Regions from separate parts of the Streptomyces sp. NPDC021224 genome, predicted to be linked through region 1. Evidence: riboswitches for the same ligand, from Rfam matches in the RefSeq annotation. Region 1 holds a riboswitch; the other holds the start of a gene.
What was found. A riboswitch is a leader RNA that binds a small molecule or an ion and turns the genes downstream of it on or off. The one in region 1 is predicted to bind thiamine pyrophosphate.
Positions count from the first base shown of each region.

Region 2: another riboswitch for thiamine pyrophosphate. It lies ahead of thiO (glycine oxidase ThiO); the one in region 1 lies ahead of ACH4PY_RS24510 (thiamine ABC transporter substrate binding subunit).

Region 1 covers NZ_JBIRPW010000010.1:81,347-90,147, reverse strand. Annotated here, with positions in the region: gene ACH4PY_RS24525 (phosphatidate cytidylyltransferase) at 1-805, shown strand, start outside; gene ACH4PY_RS24520 (VOC family protein) at 1,125-1,523, shown strand; gene rlmN (23S rRNA (adenine(2503)-C(2))-methyltransferase RlmN) at 1,736-2,842, shown strand; TPP riboswitch at 2,912-3,040, shown strand; gene ACH4PY_RS24510 (thiamine ABC transporter substrate binding subunit) at 3,034-4,134, shown strand; gene ACH4PY_RS24505 (ABC transporter permease) at 4,214-5,842, shown strand; gene ACH4PY_RS24500 (ABC transporter ATP-binding protein) at 5,933-6,958, shown strand; gene ACH4PY_RS24495 (VOC family protein) at 7,113-7,592, shown strand; gene ACH4PY_RS24490 (LOG family protein) at 7,633-8,748, opposite strand; gene ACH4PY_RS24485 (hypothetical protein) at 8,783-8,801, opposite strand, start outside.
Region 2 covers NZ_JBIRPW010000019.1:105,435-114,235, forward strand. Annotated here, with positions in the region: gene pknB (Stk1 family PASTA domain-containing Ser/Thr kinase) at 1-1,764, opposite strand, end outside; gene ACH4PY_RS32285 (thiazole synthase) at 1,879-2,694, opposite strand; gene thiS (sulfur carrier protein ThiS) at 2,698-2,931, opposite strand; gene thiO (glycine oxidase ThiO) at 2,928-4,124, opposite strand; TPP riboswitch at 4,120-4,231, opposite strand; gene ACH4PY_RS32300 (NAD(P)/FAD-dependent oxidoreductase) at 4,697-5,899, shown strand; gene ACH4PY_RS32305 (Rv2175c family DNA-binding protein) at 5,966-6,340, shown strand; gene thiE (thiamine phosphate synthase) at 6,387-7,046, shown strand; gene metF (methylenetetrahydrofolate reductase [NAD(P)H]) at 7,181-8,098, shown strand; gene ACH4PY_RS32320 (hypothetical protein) at 8,138-8,801, shown strand, end outside.

The DNA of each region.
Region 1 (8,801 bases):
GCGGAACCTCCAGGCGGCGATAGGTGTGGGCGTCGGGCTCGGCGTGGTCGTGCTCGCCTCGCTCTTCCTCGTCAAGCAGGTCTTCGTCGGTGTCGTGGTGGTGGCCGTCGCGGTCGGCGTGTGGGAACTGACCTCGCGGCTCGCCGAACGCAAGGGCATCCACGCGCCGCTGGTCCCGCTCGTGGCCGGCGGCGCGGCGATGGTGATCGCCGGGTATCTGAAGGGCGCCGACGGGGCGTGGGTCGCGATGGCGCTCACCGCGCTGGCGATCCTGGTCTGGCGCATGGCCCAGCCCCCGCACGACTACCTCCGGGACGTCACGGCGGCCGTCTTCGTCGCCTTCTACGTGCCCTTCCTCGCCACCTTCGTGGTGATGATGCTCGCCGCGGACGACGGCCCCCGCCGGGTACTGGCCTTCCTGATCCTCACCGTGGTCAGCGACACCGGCGCCTACGCGGTCGGCTGGCGCTTCGGCCGTACCAAGCTCGCCCCGCGGATCAGCCCCGGGAAGACCCGTGCCGGACTCGTGGGCGCGATCGGCTTCGCCATGGTGGCGGGCGCGCTGCTGATGGAGTTCTCCATCGACGGCGGCCACTGGTGGCAGGGCCTGGTCCTGGGCCTGGCCGCCGCGGTCAGCGCCACCCTCGGCGACCTCGGCGAGTCGATGATCAAGCGGGATCTCGACATCAAGGACATGGGCACCCTGCTGCCGGGCCACGGCGGCATCATGGACCGCCTCGACAGCCTCCTGCCGACCGCCCCGGTCGTCTGGCTGCTGCTGGTCGCCTTCGTCGGCCAGGGCTGACCGGCCCGAGCCGCGTTCCCAGAACGGACCCGTGCCGGGTTCCCTGTGGTGTCCACCGGCTCTCGTGGTCCACTCAGGCAGCCGTCGAACGGTTGTGACGGTTTGGCCGGTCGGCGGCGGTCGGCGACACGGTCGGTGGACTCCTTCGGCGGGGTCGGCGTCCGCGACCCGGACGGCTCAGGGCTCGCAGAAGGGCCGGGAAGCACCGCCCAGACCACCGCGAATCGGTACTGTGGACGGGAGCTGATTCCCTCGAACACCGGAACGAGCCCCCGGAGGCACTGTGACCGGCGAGAATGCGCCCGCCTACGACGTCGCCATGACGCACTTCATCGTGTCCGACGACGTCGAACGTTCGCGTCGCTTCTACACCGAGGTCCTCGGCGGCCGGGCCCTGCGCTCGGGCGTCCCCTCGATCATCGAGTTCCACAACGGCTGGATCATCATCAACGAAGGCGGCGGCCCCACCGACGACAAGCCGACCGTCGTGCTGGAGACTCCACAGGACCCGGACCGGGTCAGCAGCTTCCTGAACCTGCGGGTCTCGGACATCCACGCCGTGTACGCCGACTGGTCCGCGCGGGGGGCCGAGTTCATCACGCCGCCGATCGAAAAGGGTCACCCGGAGATCCGCTGCTTCCTGCGGGACCCCGACGGGCACCTGATCGAGGTGGGGCAGACCACTCGTCCGGGCGGGTGGCCGCCCAAGGCCCCCTGACCGGGGAGCCGCCGCGCCGAGAACTCAAGACCGGACGCCGGAGACGGCGGCACACGGCGGACGCCCGGGTTCCCGGGCGTCCGCCGCCCCCGGTTGGTCGGCCCCGCAAGGCAGGTCGGCCCCGCAAGGGTGCCCGACGGTGAGCGACGACGGCCCCTGCCGATCCGCTCTGAGAAGGCAACGCCGCGCGGTCTGCGACACTGGTAGGCATCATGCCTGCACCCGGAGAACTGACTTTCGCCGTGCCGCGCGGGGCCAAGAAGCCCCCGCGGCACCTTGCCGACCTCTCGCCCGCGGAGCGACGGGAGGCGGTGGCCGCGCTCGGGGAGAAGCCGTTCCGGGCCCGGCAGCTGTCCCAGCACTACTTCGCGCGCTACGCCGACGACCCCGCCGCCTGGACGGACATCCCGGCCGCGGCCCGCGGCAAGCTCGCCGGCGATCTGCTGCCGGAGCTGATGACCGTCGTGCGGCACGCCTCGTGCGACGACGGCGACACCCGCAAGACGCTGTGGCGGCTCTTCGACGGGACGCTCGTCGAGTCGGTGCTGATGCGCTACCCGGACCGCGTCACCATGTGCATCTCGTCACAGGCGGGCTGCGGCATGAACTGCCCGTTCTGCGCCACCGGCCAGGCGGGTCTGGACCGGAACCTGTCGACCGCCGAGATCGTGCACCAGATCGTGGCGGGCATGAAGTCGCTGCGGGACGGGGAGGTGCCGGGCGGACCGGCCCGGCTGTCCAACATCGTCTTCATGGGCATGGGTGAGCCGCTCGCCAACTACAACCGCGTCGTCGGGGCGATCCGCCGGCTGACCGACCCCGAGCCGGACGGCCTGGGCCTGTCGCAGCGCGGCATCACGGTGTCCACGGTGGGCCTGGTGCCGGCCATCCACCGCTTCGCCGACGAGGGCTTCAAGTGCCGCCTCGCGGTCTCCCTGCACGCCCCGGACGACGAGCTGCGCGACACCCTGGTGCCGGTCAACACCCGCTGGAAGGTGCGCGAGGTGCTGGACGCGGCCTGGCACTACGCCGAGGTCTCCGGCCGCCGGATCTCCATCGAGTACGCGCTGATCCGCGACGTCAACGACCAGGCATGGCGCGCCGACCGGCTGGGCAAGCTGCTGAAGAACCACCGGGTGCACGTCAACCTGATCCCGCTCAACCCCACGCCCGGGTCGAAGTGGACGGCCTCCCGCCCGGAGGACGAGCGGGCGTTCGTGGCCGCGCTGGAGGCCCACGGCGTGCCCGTGACCGTACGCGACACCCGTGGCCAGGAGATCGACGGCGCCTGCGGGCAGCTGGCGGCGTCGGAGCGCTGACCTGCTGCTATCGTACGGTCGGCGCTCGCGCGGACCTGCGATGGCAGTGGCGCGCGGTCGTACAACAGAACATTCCGACAGGGGAGCGCCTGCGACGGCGCTGAGAGTGCGGCGAGGGATCCGACGGAGGATCCCAGGCCGCAGACCCTCCCACCTGATCCGGGTCATACCGGCGTAGGGAGTCAGCACAGATGAAGACCACCGTCCGGCGTGCCGTGGGCGCGCTCGTCGCCGCAGGCGCGGCCGCGTCCGTCCTGGCCGCGTGCGGCAGCGACTCCGGCGGCGACGGCGACAAGGCGGCGGGCTCCGGCTCCAAGACCGTGACGCTCGTCAGCCACGACTCGTTCGCCGCGTCGAAGTCCGTCCTCGCGGAATTCACCAAGGAGACCGGCTACACCGTCAAGGTGCTGCGCGGCGGGGACGCGGGCGCGGCCGTCAACCAGGCGATCCTCACCAAGGACCACCCGCGCGGCGACGTCTTCTTCGGCGTCGACAACACCCTGCTGTCCCGCGCGCTCGACAACGGACTGTTCACCCCGTACGCGGCCAAGGACCTCGCGCAGGTCCCCGCCGACCTGCAGCTGGACGCCGCCCAGCACCGGGTCACGCCCATCGACTCCGGTGACGTCTGCGTCAACTACGACCGGGCCTACTTCACCGCGCACCACCTGGCCCCGCCGCAGACCTTCGCCGACCTGGCCAAGCCCGCGTACAAGAACCTGCTCGTCACCGAGAACGTCTCGACGTCCTCGCCCGGTCTGGCCTTCCTGCTGGGCAGCGCCGCGACCTACGGCGACGGGGGATGGCAGGACTACTGGAAGCAGCTCAAGGCCAACGGCGTCGAGGTGGTCGACAGCTGGGAGCAGGCCTACAACGACCGCTTCTCCGGCTCGTCCGCGGGCAAGCAGGCCAAGGGCGACCGGCCGCTCGTGGTCTCCTACGCCTCCAGCCCGCCCGCCGAGGTCGTCGGTGTGAGTCCGCAGCCCGCGCAGTCGCCCGTCGGCGTGGCCACCGGCACCTGCTTCCGGCAGATCGAGTTCGCCGGCCTGCTGCACGGGGCGAAGAACCCCGCGGGCGGCAAGGCGTTCATCGACTTCATGCTGGGCAAGACCTTCCAGCAGGACATGCCGCTGCAGATGTACGTCGACCCGGTGCGCGGCGACGCCGTCGAGCCGCCGGTCTTCGTCAAGTACGGCGCCAAGGTCGAGCACCCCGCCACCCTGGCGCCCGACACGATCGCGGCCAAGCGCGACGAGTGGGTCCAGGCGTGGAACGGGATCGTCCTGAAGTGAGCGTGACGTGAGCACGCTGCCGACCGCACCCCCGCGCGGCGCGCGGCGGGACAGGGCGGGCGGAGCGCGGGGCCGCGCCCTGGCGGTGCGCGCCGCCCTGACGGCGCTGCCGCTGCTCTTCTTCGCGGCCTTCTTCGCCTACCCGGTGGCGGCGATCGTCGGCCGCGGGCTGCACGAGGACGGCGCCTGGCACCTGGGCCGGATCGGCGACGTGCTGGGCGACCCGGGGATCCGGCACGTGCTGTGGTTCACCGTCTGGCAGGCCGCCGCCTCCACCGGGCTGACGCTGCTGGTCGGGCTGCCCGCCGCGTACGTCTTCGCGCGGCTGGACTTTCCCGGGCGGCGGCTGCTGCGGGCGGTCGTGACGGTGCCCTTCGTGCTGCCGACCGTCGTCGCGGGCTCGGCCTTCCTCGCGCTGCTCGGCCGCGGCGGCTTCACCGACTCGCTCCTCGGGGTGCGGCTCGACACAGGCGTGTGGGCCATCCTCGTCGCGCACGTCTTCTTCAACTTCGCCGTCGTGGTCCGCACCGTCGGCGGGCTGTGGGCGCAGCTGGACCCCGCGCAGGAGGAGGCCGCCCGGATGCTCGGCGCGGGCCGCCTCGCCGCCTGGCGCACGGTGACGCTGCCCGCGCTCGGCCCGTCCGTGGCCGCGGCCGCGCTCATGGTCTACCTGTTCACCTTCACCTCCTTCGGCGTCATCCAGATCCTCGGCGGACCGCTGTACTCGACGCTGGAGGTGGAGATCTACCGGCAGACCGCCGAGATCTTCGACCTGCCGGCCGCGGCCGTGCTGACCCTGCTGCAGTTCGCCGCGGTGCTCGCCATCCTCGCCCTGCACGGCTGGACGGTACGGCGGCGCGAGTCGGCGCTGAAGCTCGTCGACCCCGCGCGCACCGCGCACCGGCCGAGCGGAGCGGCCGAACGCACCCTCCTCGGCGCCGTCCTGGCGGTCGTCGCCCTGGTCATCCTGCTGCCCCTCGGTGTGCTCGCCGCCCGCTCCTTCGACACCCCCGGCGGCTACGGCCTGGCCTTCTACCGCGCCCTCGGCTCGTCCGACGGCGGCACCTTCAGCGTCGCCCCGTGGCAGACGGTGGGGAACTCGCTGCGCTTCGCGGCGCTGGCCACCGTCATCGCCCTGGTGATCGGCGGGCTCGCGGCGGCCGCGCTGGTGCGCCGGGCGGGGCGGCTGATGCGCGGCTTCGACGCGCTGCTGATGCTGCCGCTCGGCACCTCCGCCGTCACCATCGGCTTCGGCTTCCTCATCGCGCTGGACAAGCCGCCGCTGGACCTGCGGGACTCCTGGCTGCTGGTGCCGCTCGCGCAGGCGCTGGTGGGCGCGCCCTTCGTGGTGCGGGTGATGCTGCCGGTGCTGCGGGCCGTCGACACCCGGCTGCGCGAGGCCGCGGCGGTGCTGGGCGCCTCGCCGTGGCGGGTGTGGCGGGAGGTGGAGCTGCCGCTGGTCTCGCGGGCCGTGGCCATCGCCGCGGGTTTCGCCTTCGCCGTCTCGCTCGGCGAATTCGGCGCGACCGTCTTCATCGCGCGGCCCGACGACCCCACCCTGCCGGTCGCCGTCGCCCGCCTGCTGGGCCGCGCGGGCCCGATGAACTACGGCCAGGCCATGGCCCTGAGCACCGTGCTGATGGTGGTCTGCGCCGCCAGCCTGCTGGTGCTGGAACGTTTCCGTCCCACGAGCGCCGGGGAGCTGTGACCCGCGATGACGACCACCGATCCGACGTCCGCTCCCGGCCGTGTCGCCGGGCCGTCCGGCGCCGCGGGGCCCTCGCTCGGGGGCGGCGCCCTGCTGCGGCTGGACGCCGCGACCGTGCGCTTCGGGAAGCGGACCGCGCTGGACGCGGTCGATCTTGCCGTCGCCGAGCACGAGATCGTGTGCGTGCTGGGGCCCAGCGGCAGCGGCAAGTCCACGCTGCTGCGGGCGGTGGCCGGGTTGCAGGAGCTGGCCTCGGGGCGGGTGCTGCTGGACGGCGCCGACCAGCGCGGGGTGCCGCCGCACCGGCGCGGTGTCGGGCTGATGTTCCAGGACCACCAGCTCTTCCCGCAGCGCGACGTCGGCGGGAACGTCGGCTTCGGCCCGCGCATGCACAAGGCGTCGCGCGAGCAGCGCGAAATCCGGGTCGCCGAGCTGCTCGACCTGGTCGGGCTGCCCGGCGCGCAGTCCCGCGGCGTCGCGGAGCTGTCGGGCGGCGAGCAGCAGCGGGTCGCGCTCGCCCGCGCGCTCGCGCCGGAACCGCGGCTGCTCATGCTGGACGAGCCGCTCGGCCAGCTCGACCGCTCGCTGCGCGAGCGCCTGGTCGTGGAGCTGCGGCAGCTCTTCGGACGGCTCGGCACCACCGTGCTGGCCGTCACCCACGACCAGGGCGAGGCCTTCGCGCTGGCCGACCGTGTGGTCGTCATGCGCGACGGCCGGATCGCCCAGACGGGCACCCCGCTGGAGGTCTGGCAGCGTCCGGCGGACGAGTTCGTCGCCCGCTTCCTGGGCTTCGACGCCGTCACCGACGCCGTCGTGGCCGGCGGCACGGCCGCCACGGACTGGGGCGAGCTGCCCGTGCCGTCCGGCACCCCGGACGGCCCCTGCCGGCTGCTGGTCCGGCCCACCGGAGTGCGCCTGGTCGCCCCGGAGACGGCGGGCGCGCTGCGCTGCACGGTGGCCGCCCGCACTTTCCGTGGCGGGCACGTGGCCGTGACGCTGCGGCCCGAGCGCGGTCCGGAGCTGGAGGCGGAGTGCCCGCTGCGGGCCGCGCCGGGCGAGGGCGCGGCCGTCGCAGTGACGTTCGACCCGGAGGACGTCGTCGTCCTGCCCCGCTGAGCGCGCCCCGCCGACGGGCCCGCGCCGTCCTCCCCGCGAGGGGAGAAGCACACGAATGGGCACCGATGAGTTTCGCCCGCCCGGACCGTCCTATCTGCTGGAGGCGCAGGAGCGCCCAGCGGACGGCAGGACACGGACGAGAACGGAGCCCGTCATGCAGCAGAAGATCACGACGTTCCTCTGGTACGACGACCGGGCCGAGGAGGCGGTGGCCCTCTACACCTCGCTCTTCGACAACTCGCGCGTCGTCAAGGTGCAGCACTACGGCGAGGCCGGTCCGGGGACCCCGGGCAGTGTGATGATCGTGGAGTTCGAGCTGGGCGGGCAGCGCTTCCTCGCGCTCAACGGCGGCCCGGAGTTCACCTTCAACGAGGCGATGTCGCTCAGCGTCGACTGCGACTCGCAGGAGGAGGTCGACCGGCTGTGGTCCGCACTCACCGCGAACGGCGGCGAGGAGGGGCCCTGCGGCTGGCTCAAGGACCCCTACGGCGTGTCGTGGCAGATCGTGCCCACCCGGCTCAACGAGCTGATCAACGACCCGGACCAGAACAGGTCGCAGGCCGCCGTGAAGGCCATGCTCGGCATGAAGAAGCTGGTGGTCTCGGAACTGGAGGCCGCCGCCGACGCGGTCTGAGACGCCCGTCCGCCACCGCGTCGCGCGCCCCCGCCCCGGCTCACTTCTCCTCCAGCCGCTCCAGCGCGTCCGGCACCTCGGTCACCGAGTCGACCAGCGCGATGCGCCAGGCCATCGCGTGGTCGCGGGCCAGCGCGCTGAGCAGCGGCCACGCGGGCAGCTCGGTGGTCCAGTGCGCCCGGTCGACCAGCACCATGGGCGTCGGCTCGCCGCGCGAGGAGTAGTAGTTGGGCGTGGCCGCGTCGAAGATCTCCTGCACGGTGCCCGCCGCCCCGGGCAGGAAGACCACGCCGGAGTTGCAGCGGGCGAGCAGGGTGTCCTCGCGGACGGAGTTGGCGAAGAACTTCGCGATGTGCGACGCGAAGGCGTTCGGCGGCTCGTGCCCGTAGAACCACGTCGGCACGCCCAGCGAGGTGCCGCCCTCCGGCCAGCGCTCGCGCACCTCGAAGGCGGTCGCCGCCCACGCGCCGACCGACGGCCGGAAGGACGGGGCGCCGCCGAGCACCGACAGCGCCTTGCCGAGCATGACGTCCTCCTGCGGGGCGGCGTACGCGCCGAGGTTCGCCGCCTCCATCGCGCCGGGGCCGCCGCCGGTCGCCACGGTCAGGCCCGCGCGGGCCAGCTCCCGGCCGAGCCGGGCGGCGCCCGCGTAGGCGTCCGTGCCGCGCTTCATCGCGTGGCCGCCCATGACGCCCACCACCCGGGCCCCCGCCAGGTGCTCGTCGAGGGCGTCGGTCACCGCGTCGTCGTGGATCGAGCGCAGCATCGACGCCAGTATGTCGCCGCCCGCCGCGCTCTGCCGGTACCAGTCGTACGCGCGGGCGTCCGGCGTGTGCTCGTAACCCGCGGCCGCGAGGTCGGCGTACAGCTCGACGGGGCTGTAGAGCGTCGCCCGGTAGGGGTCGAAGGGCAGATGCGGGACGGGCGGGAAGACCAGCGCCCCGCCGGCCCGTACGTGCGCGAGCGCCTGCGGCTCCATCAGGCAGCCGAGGAAGACCGCCTGCGTGGTGTCGGCGACCAGCAGGGCGAACGTACGGTCCGTCAGGTCGACGGCCTGGACGCGGTATCCGGCGAACGAGCCGGTCAGCGCGACGCGGTCGAACTCCTCGAGCGTCTCGATCTCACGGGCGGGCGGGGGAGCGGTCTCGGCGGGCATGGCGGCACGATAGCCCGCCGGGCCCCTCACCCCGTCACCGCGTCGCCGGTACG
Region 2 (8,801 bases), on a different contig from region 1:
GGTCTCCAGGGCGACGGTGTCCTTGTCCGCCTCGTCCGAGAAGGCCTTGTCCGGCGCCAGCACCACCTGGAAGCCCGCGTCCTGCAGCGTCTGCTGCGCCTCGGTGACCGACTTCCCGATCACGTCCGGCACCTCCACGGGGGAGCCGCGGGAGATCGTGAAGGCCACCGGTGTGCCCGGCGCCATCTCCCGGCCCGCGGGCGGGTCGGTCACGATGACCGAGCCCTGCGGCACCGAGTCGTTGAACGACTTCGTCACCGTGCCCGGCACCAGCCCCGCGTCCTTGAGCTGCCGCTGCGCGTCGGCGAGCGTCCGCCCGGACACGTCCGGCACCTTCACCTGGCGCGGGCCCTCCGAGACGGTCAGCGTCACCGTGCCGTTGCTGCGGATGCGCTTGCCGGGCTCCGGATCGGTGGAGATCACGCTGCCGCGCGGCACCGTGAGCGAATAGTCCTTGCGCACCTCGGTGTCCAGGCCCGCGGAGCTGAGCTTGTGCTGCGCCTCGGCCTGCGGCAGTGCCAGCACTCCGGGGACGTGCGTGAACTGCCCGTCGTTGATGTACCAGACCCCGCCCGCGACCCCCAGCACCACCAGCAGCGCCGCCAGGACCGTCAGCAGCCCGCGCCGGCCGTGCCATGCCGGGCCGCGCACCGCCCGCCCGCGCCTGCCGGGTCCGCCGGGAATCGGCGGCGGGGCCGTGGGCGTGTCGTCGATGCTGTACGACTCCCCGTCCGCGGGCCGCCGCGGCAGCAGCCGGGTCGTCCGGTGCAGCTCGTCGTCCTCCCGGCCGGACGCCGCGGGCGGGGCGGGCATCGCGAGGGCGGCCAGCGGATGCACGACGCTCGTCGGATCCTCCGAACCCGCCACCGCGGGCCCCGCGGCGGTCTCCACGGGCGCCGCGCGGAAGTCCAGTTCCTCGCCCGTCAGCTCCGCGCGCACCGCCCGCACCTCCGCGAGCAGCGCGACGGCGTCCGCCGGGCGGCCCTCCGGGTCACGGCTCGTGGCCCTCGCCACCAGCGCGTCCAGCCGCGGCGCGAGACCGGGCACGGCGGCGGAGGGCGGCGGCACGTCCTCGTTCAGCCGCTGGACGATGACCTCCATCGCCGACTCGCCCTCGTACGGCTTCGCGCCGGTCAGCATCTCGTACAGCATCACGCCGCACGCGTACACGTCCGTCCGCTCGTCCACCTGGCCGTGGCCGATCTGCTCGGGCGCCAGGTACGACACCGTGCCGAGCAGCGCGCCCGAACTGCTCGTCTGCGTGTCCACCCCCCTGACCAGTCCAAAATCGGCGACCTTGACCCGCCCCGCGTCGCCGATCAGCACATTCTCCGGCTTGGCGTCACGGTGCACGAGCCCGGCGCGGTGCGCCGCCCCCAGCGCCGCGAGCACCGGCTCCAGCACGTCCAGCGCCGCCCGCGGGGTGAGCGCGCCGCGCTCGCGCAGCACGTCCCGCAGCGTGCAGCCCGCGACGTACTCCATGGCCAGATACACGTACGTGCCGTCCGTGCCCTGGTCGAAGACCCCCACGACATTCGGGTGCGACAGCCGCGCCACGGCCTTCGCCTCGCGGATGAAGCGCTCCACGAAGCCGCCGTCCGCGGCCAGCCCCGGGTGCATGACCTTGAGCGCGAGCACCCGGTCGAGCCGGGTGTCCAGGGCGCGGTAGACCGTGGCCATCCCGCCGACGGCGATCCGGGCCTCGACCCGGTAACGCCCGTCCAGCGTCTGCCCGACCAGCGGATCCTGCACGGTGGTGTCCACGACGTCCGATTCTACGAGCCGGGTACGACGCCGGTCCCCGTTCGCCGCGTCACTGTGGCGATGCCGTGGCGAACGCGGCCAAACCGTAACCATCGGAACGGGGCGGGCGCCCGCTCAGAACGCGGGCCTTTCCGGGTCGAGGTCGGGGATGCCCTCCGTCGGGGAGGAGGCGAGGGCGTGGTGGCGGCGGGGGATGCGGCCGGCGCGGTGGGCGAGGCGGCCGGCGGTCACCGCGTGGCGCATCGCCTCGGCCATCACCGCGGGGTGCTGGGCCCGGGTCACGGCGGAGGCCAGCATCACGGCGGCGCAGCCGAGTTCCATCGCGAGGGCGACGTCGGAGGCGGTGCCCGCGCCCGCGTCCAGGATGACGGGGACGCCCGCGCGCTCGGTGATCAGCCGGAAGTTGTGCGGGTTGCGGATGCCCAGGCCCGAACCGATGGGGGAGCCCAGCGGCATGACCGCCGCGCAGCCGACGTCCTCCAGCTTCCGCGCCAGCACCGGGTCGTCGTTGGTGTACGGCAGCACCGTGAAACCGTCGTCGACCAGTACCTCCGCGGCGTCCAGCAGTTCCACCGGGTCGGGCAGCAACGTCCGCTCGTCCGCGATGACTTCGAGCTTGATCCAGTCCGTGCCCAGCGCCTCCCGCGCCAGCCGCGCGGTCAGCACCGCCTCGCCCGCCGTGAAACAGCCCGCGGTGTTGGGCAGCACGCGGATGCCGAGCCGGGAGAGCACCGACAGCACGGAGCCCTGCGTCGTGGGGTCCAGGCGGCGCATCGCCACCGTGGTCAGCTCGGTGCCGGACGCGACGAGCGCGTGCTCCAGCACCTCCGGGCTGGGCGCGCCGCCCGTACCCATGATCAGCCGGGAGCCGAACGCGACCCCGCCGACGACCAGGGGGTCGGCCGCCGTCGTGGATGCCGTCGTCGTCATGGGTCAGCCTCCCTGGACCGCGGTCAGCACCTCGACGCGGTCGCCGTCCGACAGCGGCGTCGCGGACCAGCGGGTCCGCGGGACGACCGTCTCGTTGAGCGCGGCGGCCACCCCCGAGGGCGCGGACGTCAGCTCCGCGACCAGCGCGTCGAGGGCGACGGGCGCGGCCAGCTCGCGGGCCCGGCCGTTGACGTGCACGGTGATCCGCGCGCCGTCCGGCGTACGCGTGGCGTTCATACGGTCAGCTCCTGATACGTCCGGCGGTGCGTCCGCGGCTCCCGGGCGGCGAACCGCTGCGCCCCGAACGCCGCCGCGTACGCCGGGAGTTCGCCGTCCGCCGAGGTCAGCACCGCGGCCATCGCGTCGCCCGTGACCGGGGTGAGCAGCACCCCGTTGCGGTGGTGGCCGGTCGCGAACAGCAGCCCGTCCAGGGCGGTACGGCCCAGCAGCGGGGCGTTGTCCGGCGAACCGGGGCGCAGGCCCGCGAGCGTCTCGGTGAGCGGCAGTTCGGTGATGCCCGGCACCAGCTCGTGCGCGTCCCGCAGAAGCTCGTAGACCCCGCCGGCCGTCACCGTGGTGTCCCAGCCGAACTCCTCGCTCGTCGCCCCCAGCACCAGCTCGCCGTTGTCGCGCGGCACCAGGTACACATGGCTGCCGCGGACCACCGCGCGGACCGTACGCGACAGGAACGGCGCGTGCGAGGCCGGGATCCGCAGCCGCAGGATCTGGCCCTTCACCGGACGCACCGGCGGCAGCAGCTCGGGCGGTATCCCGTCGATCCGGCCGCTCTCGCTGCCCGCGGCCAGCACGGTCTGGGCGGCGCTCACCGTCGTGCCGTTCGCGAGCGACGCGCCGGTCACCCGGCCCGCCGCCGAGACCACCCGGACGGCGCGCGTCCGCAGGAACTCCACGCCCGCCAGCTCCGCCGCCCGCAGCAGCGCCGCGGCCAGCCGCCGCGGGTCGACCTGGTGGTCGCCGTCCACCCGCAGCCCGCCGCGCACGCACGGGGCGAGCATCGGCTCCAGACGGCGGCACTCGCGGCCGGTCAGCCAGCGCGAGTCCAGGCCCAGTTCCGTCTGGAACGCGTGCAGGTCGCGCAACTGCGCGCGGTCGTCGGCGTCCAGCGCCACCGCGAGGGTGCCGCACGGGCGGTAGCCGGTGTCCAGGCCCGTCGCCTCGCTCAACTCCGCGGTGAAGTCCGCGTAGCGGGCGGCGGAGGCGAGGTTCAGGTCGAGCAGGGCCTGCTCGCCGTACTGCAGCTCCGTGACGGCGGCGAGCATGCCCGCCGCGACGTGGGCGGCTCCGCCGCCGGGTGCGGGGTCGGCCACGGCCGTCCGCAGGCCGTGCTGAGCCGCGCGCCAGGCCGTGGCGAGGCCGATGATGCCGCCGCCGATGATCAGTACGTCGGGGTGCGGTTGGGGCGTCCGCATGGACGTCAGCTCCTCCCTTCGCCGGAATGACCCGGATCAGGTTCCTACGGTCGGCGGCGACCAGCCGCCCTCTCAGCCCGGTCCGCCGGGCTCCCGCGAGTTCACTTCGCTCTTACCCTATCCCTCGCTCCGGGGGTGCTCGTTGCGGTGTCCCGCACGACCTTCCCTCGGTGGGTGGTTGCTCGCGCCGTTCTCCCCCAGGGCTTCGCCTGGGAGGTACCCCCACGCCGCCCCTTTCGCGGCGCGCCGGTGGGCGGGTCGGGTGCCGCCACGGGGCACCTCCTCGGAATGCGCCTTCGCCCTCTTACCTGGTCGGTGAGCCCCTCCCAGCGCATTCCTGCGTGGGCACCCCGCACCGTCCCCCTCCGGGCCGGTTCAGCGGCTGCCCGCCGGTGGGGGTGAGTGTTTTTGGGCGCGGCTGCGGGTGAGAGTTCTCGTTTTTAGGGGCTGCGTGGGGGTACCTCCCAGGCGAAGCCCTGGGGGAGAACGGGGCGACAAGCCCCCCCGCAGGGAAGATCGCGACGCCCACCGCAACGGGCACCCCGGAGCGCGGCTAGCGCTACCGTGAGGAAATGAGCAGCGGGAGATTCGTCATTGTCGGGGCCGGCATGGCCGGCGTGCAGACCGCGGTGGCCCTCAGGGAGATGGGCTCGGCGGACGAGATCACGTTGATCGGGGACGAGCCGCACGCGCCGTACGACAGGCCGCCGCTGTCGAAGGCGGTGCTGCTGGGGGCCCCGGAGGGGCAGGACGTCAGGTTCGACGTGGATTTCGCCGCCCTGAAGGTGGACCTGCGGCTGGGCGTGCGGGCGCAGGCGCTGCGCGCGGGGGAGCGCGAGGTCGTGACGGACGCGGGCGCGGTCCCGTACGACCGGCTGGTGGTCGCCACGGGGGCGTATCCGGTGGCGTTGCCGGGGACGACGGGCCTGCCGGGCGTGCATCTGCTCAGGACGCTGGACGACGCGGCGGCGCTGCGTCCGGTGCTGGACGCGGGGCAGGACGTGGTGGTCGTAGGGGCCGGCTGGATCGGCGCGGAGTTCGCGACCGCGGCCCGGCAGGCGGGCTGCGCGGTGACGGTGGTGGAGGCGGCGGACCGGCCGCTCGCGGGGGCGCTGCCCGCGGTGGTGACCGCGCACATGCGGGCCTGGTACGAGGAGGCGGGTGTGGAGCTGCGGACGGGTACCCCGGTGGCGCAGCTGGAGCCCGGCGCGGTGGTGCTCGCGGACGGCAGCCGGATTGCGGCGGAGGCCGTGGTCGTGGGGATCGGGGCACGCCCGGAGACGGGCTGGCTGGCCGGTGCGGGGGTCGAACTCGGCGCGGACGGCGCGGTCGTGGCCGACGACCGGCTGCGGACGACGGCGCCCGGCGTCTTCGCGGTGGGCGACTGCGCGTCCTTCCCGTCGGCGCGGTTCGGCGAGCGGCTGCTGGTCCACCACTGGGACAACGCGCTCCAGGGCCCGCGGACGGCCGCGGCGAACGTGCTGGGCGGCGACGAGGTGTACGACCCGGTGCCGTACTTCTGGTCGGAGCAGTTCGGGCGCTTCGTGCAGTACGCCGGGCACCACGCGGAGACGGACACGCTGCTGATGCGCGGCGACCCGGCGACGGAGGCGTGGTCGGTGTGCTGGCTGCGCGGCGAGCGGCTCGCGGCGGTGCTCGCGGTGGCGCGGCCGCGCGACCTGGCGCAGGCCCGCAAGCTGATCGCCCGCTCGGCGTCGGTGGATCCGTCGCTGGCGGCGGACCCGGCGGTCCCGCTGACGGCGGCGGCGCGGTAGGCGGAACGGCCCATGCGGCGGCGCCGCCCCGCAGCGCTTGTCGGTGACAGGTGGCAGGCTTGTCCCGTGACTGTTTTCTCGTCAGTTGACGCACATATCGACGCGCTCGTCCCCGATTGGCTCACCCTCCCCGAGGTCGCCGACCGGCTGGGGCTCGACATCACCCGTATCCGCCCGCTCATCAAGGAGGGCCAGCTGCTCGCGGTCCGCCGTGGGGAGAACAAGGTGCTGATGGTGCCCACCGCCTTCATCGGCGAGGGCAAGATCATCAAGGGCCTGTCCGGCACGCTGACCGTCCTGAAGGACGACGGCTTCTCCGACGAGGAGGCCCTGGAGTGGCTCTTCACCGCCGATGAGACCCTGCCGGGCACCCCCGCGCAGGCGCTGCGGGAGAATCGCGGGACCGAGGTGAAGCGCCGCGCCCAGGCGCTCGCCGTGTAGCCCTGCGGCGCCCCGTCCGCCGCCCGCCCCCCGGGGAGCCGCCCGTATGACCAGCAGCACGGCACGCGAACGGCTGGCGGACGCCCGGCTGTACCTGTGCACCGACGCCCGGCAGCGGCGCGGCGATCTCGCGGAGTTCGCCGACGCCGCCCTGGCGGGCGGGGTGGACGTGATCCAGCTGCGGCAGAAGGGCATCGAGGCCCGTGAGGAGCTGGCGGCGCTCGCGGTCCTCGCGGACGCCTGCCGGCGGCACGGGCGGCTGCTCGCCGTCAACGACCGGGCCGACGTGGCGCACGCGGCGGGCGCGGACGTCCTGCACCTGGGGCAGGGCGATCTGCCGGTGCCCGCCGCGCGCGCACTGCTCGGCCCGGACGTGCTGATCGGCCGTTCCTGCCACGCCGAGGCGGAAGCGGCCGCGGCCGCCGTGCAGGAGGGCGCGGACTACTTCTGCACCGGCCCGGTGTGGCCGACGCCCACCAAGCCGGGCCGCCCGGCGCCCGGCCTGGACCTGGTGCGGTACGCCGCGCGGCTCGGCACCGAGCGGCCGTGGTTCGCGATCGGCGGCATCGACGCGGGCAACGTCGGCGAGGTGCTGGCGGCGGGCGCGCGGCGGATCGTGGTGGTCCGGGCGATCACCGAGGCCGCCGACCCGTACGAGGCGGCGCGCTCGCTCGCGGGGGCCGTGCGCGCGACGGCGGACGCCTGAGCGCGCGGCGGCGTCACCGCGGGTCAACGGCGGTGCGGTGCGGGCTGTCCACAGGGTGGACGGGAAACGGACGAATGCCGGCATATTCACCGTTCCGGTGACGCTCGGTCGCCGACCGCGGTTAGCCTGCACTCATGGCCCTGGGAACCCCGTCCACGCGGACGGACCGAGCGATCACCATCCGTGAGCTGCTCGCGTCCGGCAGCCGTTCGTACTCCTTCGAGTTCGCCGCGCCCAAGACGGAGAAGGGCGAGCGGACGCTGTGGAACGCGATCCGGCGCATCGAGGCGGTGCAGCCGACCTTCGTGTCGGTCACCTACGGCGCCGGCGGCTCCTCGCGCGAAGGCACCGTCCGCGCCACCGACCGGATCGTCTCCGACACCACGCTCACCCCCTGCGCCCACCTGACCGCGGTGAACCACTCGGTCGCCGAGCTGCGCAACATCATCGGGCAGTACGCCGACGCGGGGATCCGCAACATCCTCGCCGTGCGCGGCGACCCGCCCGGCGACCCGTTGGGCGAGTGGGTCCCGCACCCGCAGGGGCTGACGTACGCGGCCGAGCTGGTCCGGCTCATCAAGGAGTCCGGCGACTTCTGCGTGGGCGTCGCCGCCTTCACCGAGATGCACCCGCGCTCGACCGACCAGGCCGCGGACACCCGGCACTTCCTCGACAAGTGCCGCGCGGGCGCGGACTTCGCCATCACCCAGATGTTCTTCGACGCGGACGCCTACCTGCGGCTGCGCGACCGGGTCGACGCCGCGGGGTGCAGCACACCGATCATCCCCGAGGTCATGCCGGTCACGAACGTCCGGCAGATCGAGCGTTTCGCACAACTCGGCAACGCCCCCTTCCCTCCCGGCCTGGCCGAGCGCATCCTCGCCGTACGGGACGATCCGGCGGCGGTGCGGGCCATCGGCATCGAGTTCGCCACCGAGATGTGCCGCCGGCTGATGGCCGAGGACATCCCGGGGCTGCACTTCATTACTCTTAACCACTCCACCGCATCGCTGGAGATCTACGAGAATCTGGGACTGCACCAGCGGGCGTAGCGACGCCCGCGGCGGCTCCCAGGTGAGGAAGTGGGCCCCATGGGCTTCTCGGTGCTCTACATCGCGTTCGGCATCGTCGCGCTGTGGCTGCTGGGCGAGGTGCTGCTCCAGTACAAGGCGCGGCTGCGCTGGCGGGCGCTGGCCTTCGTGGGCTTCCTCGGGGTCGTCGTGGGGGTCGCGGCGCGGCAGCCGCTGCTGATTCTGGCGGGGGCGATCACGTTCGGCATCGGGCAGGCGCAGGTCACCCTGTCGCACAAGCGGGGCTTCGCCGCGGGCTGGGCGCTGCGCGGCGGCCCGCTGGCCGACCGGCTCCGCGGCGCCCGTCCCGCGCCGCGCGGCGGGCCCACGCTCCAGGTCGGCCCAATCGAGGAGGACGGCTTCGGGGACACCGGCCAGGTGCCCGTCGAGGGCGGCCCCGAGCAGATCGCCGACCCGGGCAGCGCGCGGGAGGACGTCTACCAGCCGATGCCGCTGCACGAGGACAGCGGCGAATACCCGCTCTACGGCAACCAGCCCGGCTACACCGCCGACCCGTACGCGACGCGCGGCTACGGCTACGGAGACGACACCGGCCAGGGTGCCGGCTGGGCCCCGCCCCCGCAGCCCGAGCCGGCGGCGGCCTCGTACGGCTACGGCGACGGGCAGGGCGCGACCCCGGACGGCTACGGCTGGGGCGGCGACCAGGCCGCGGCCGCCGCGCACG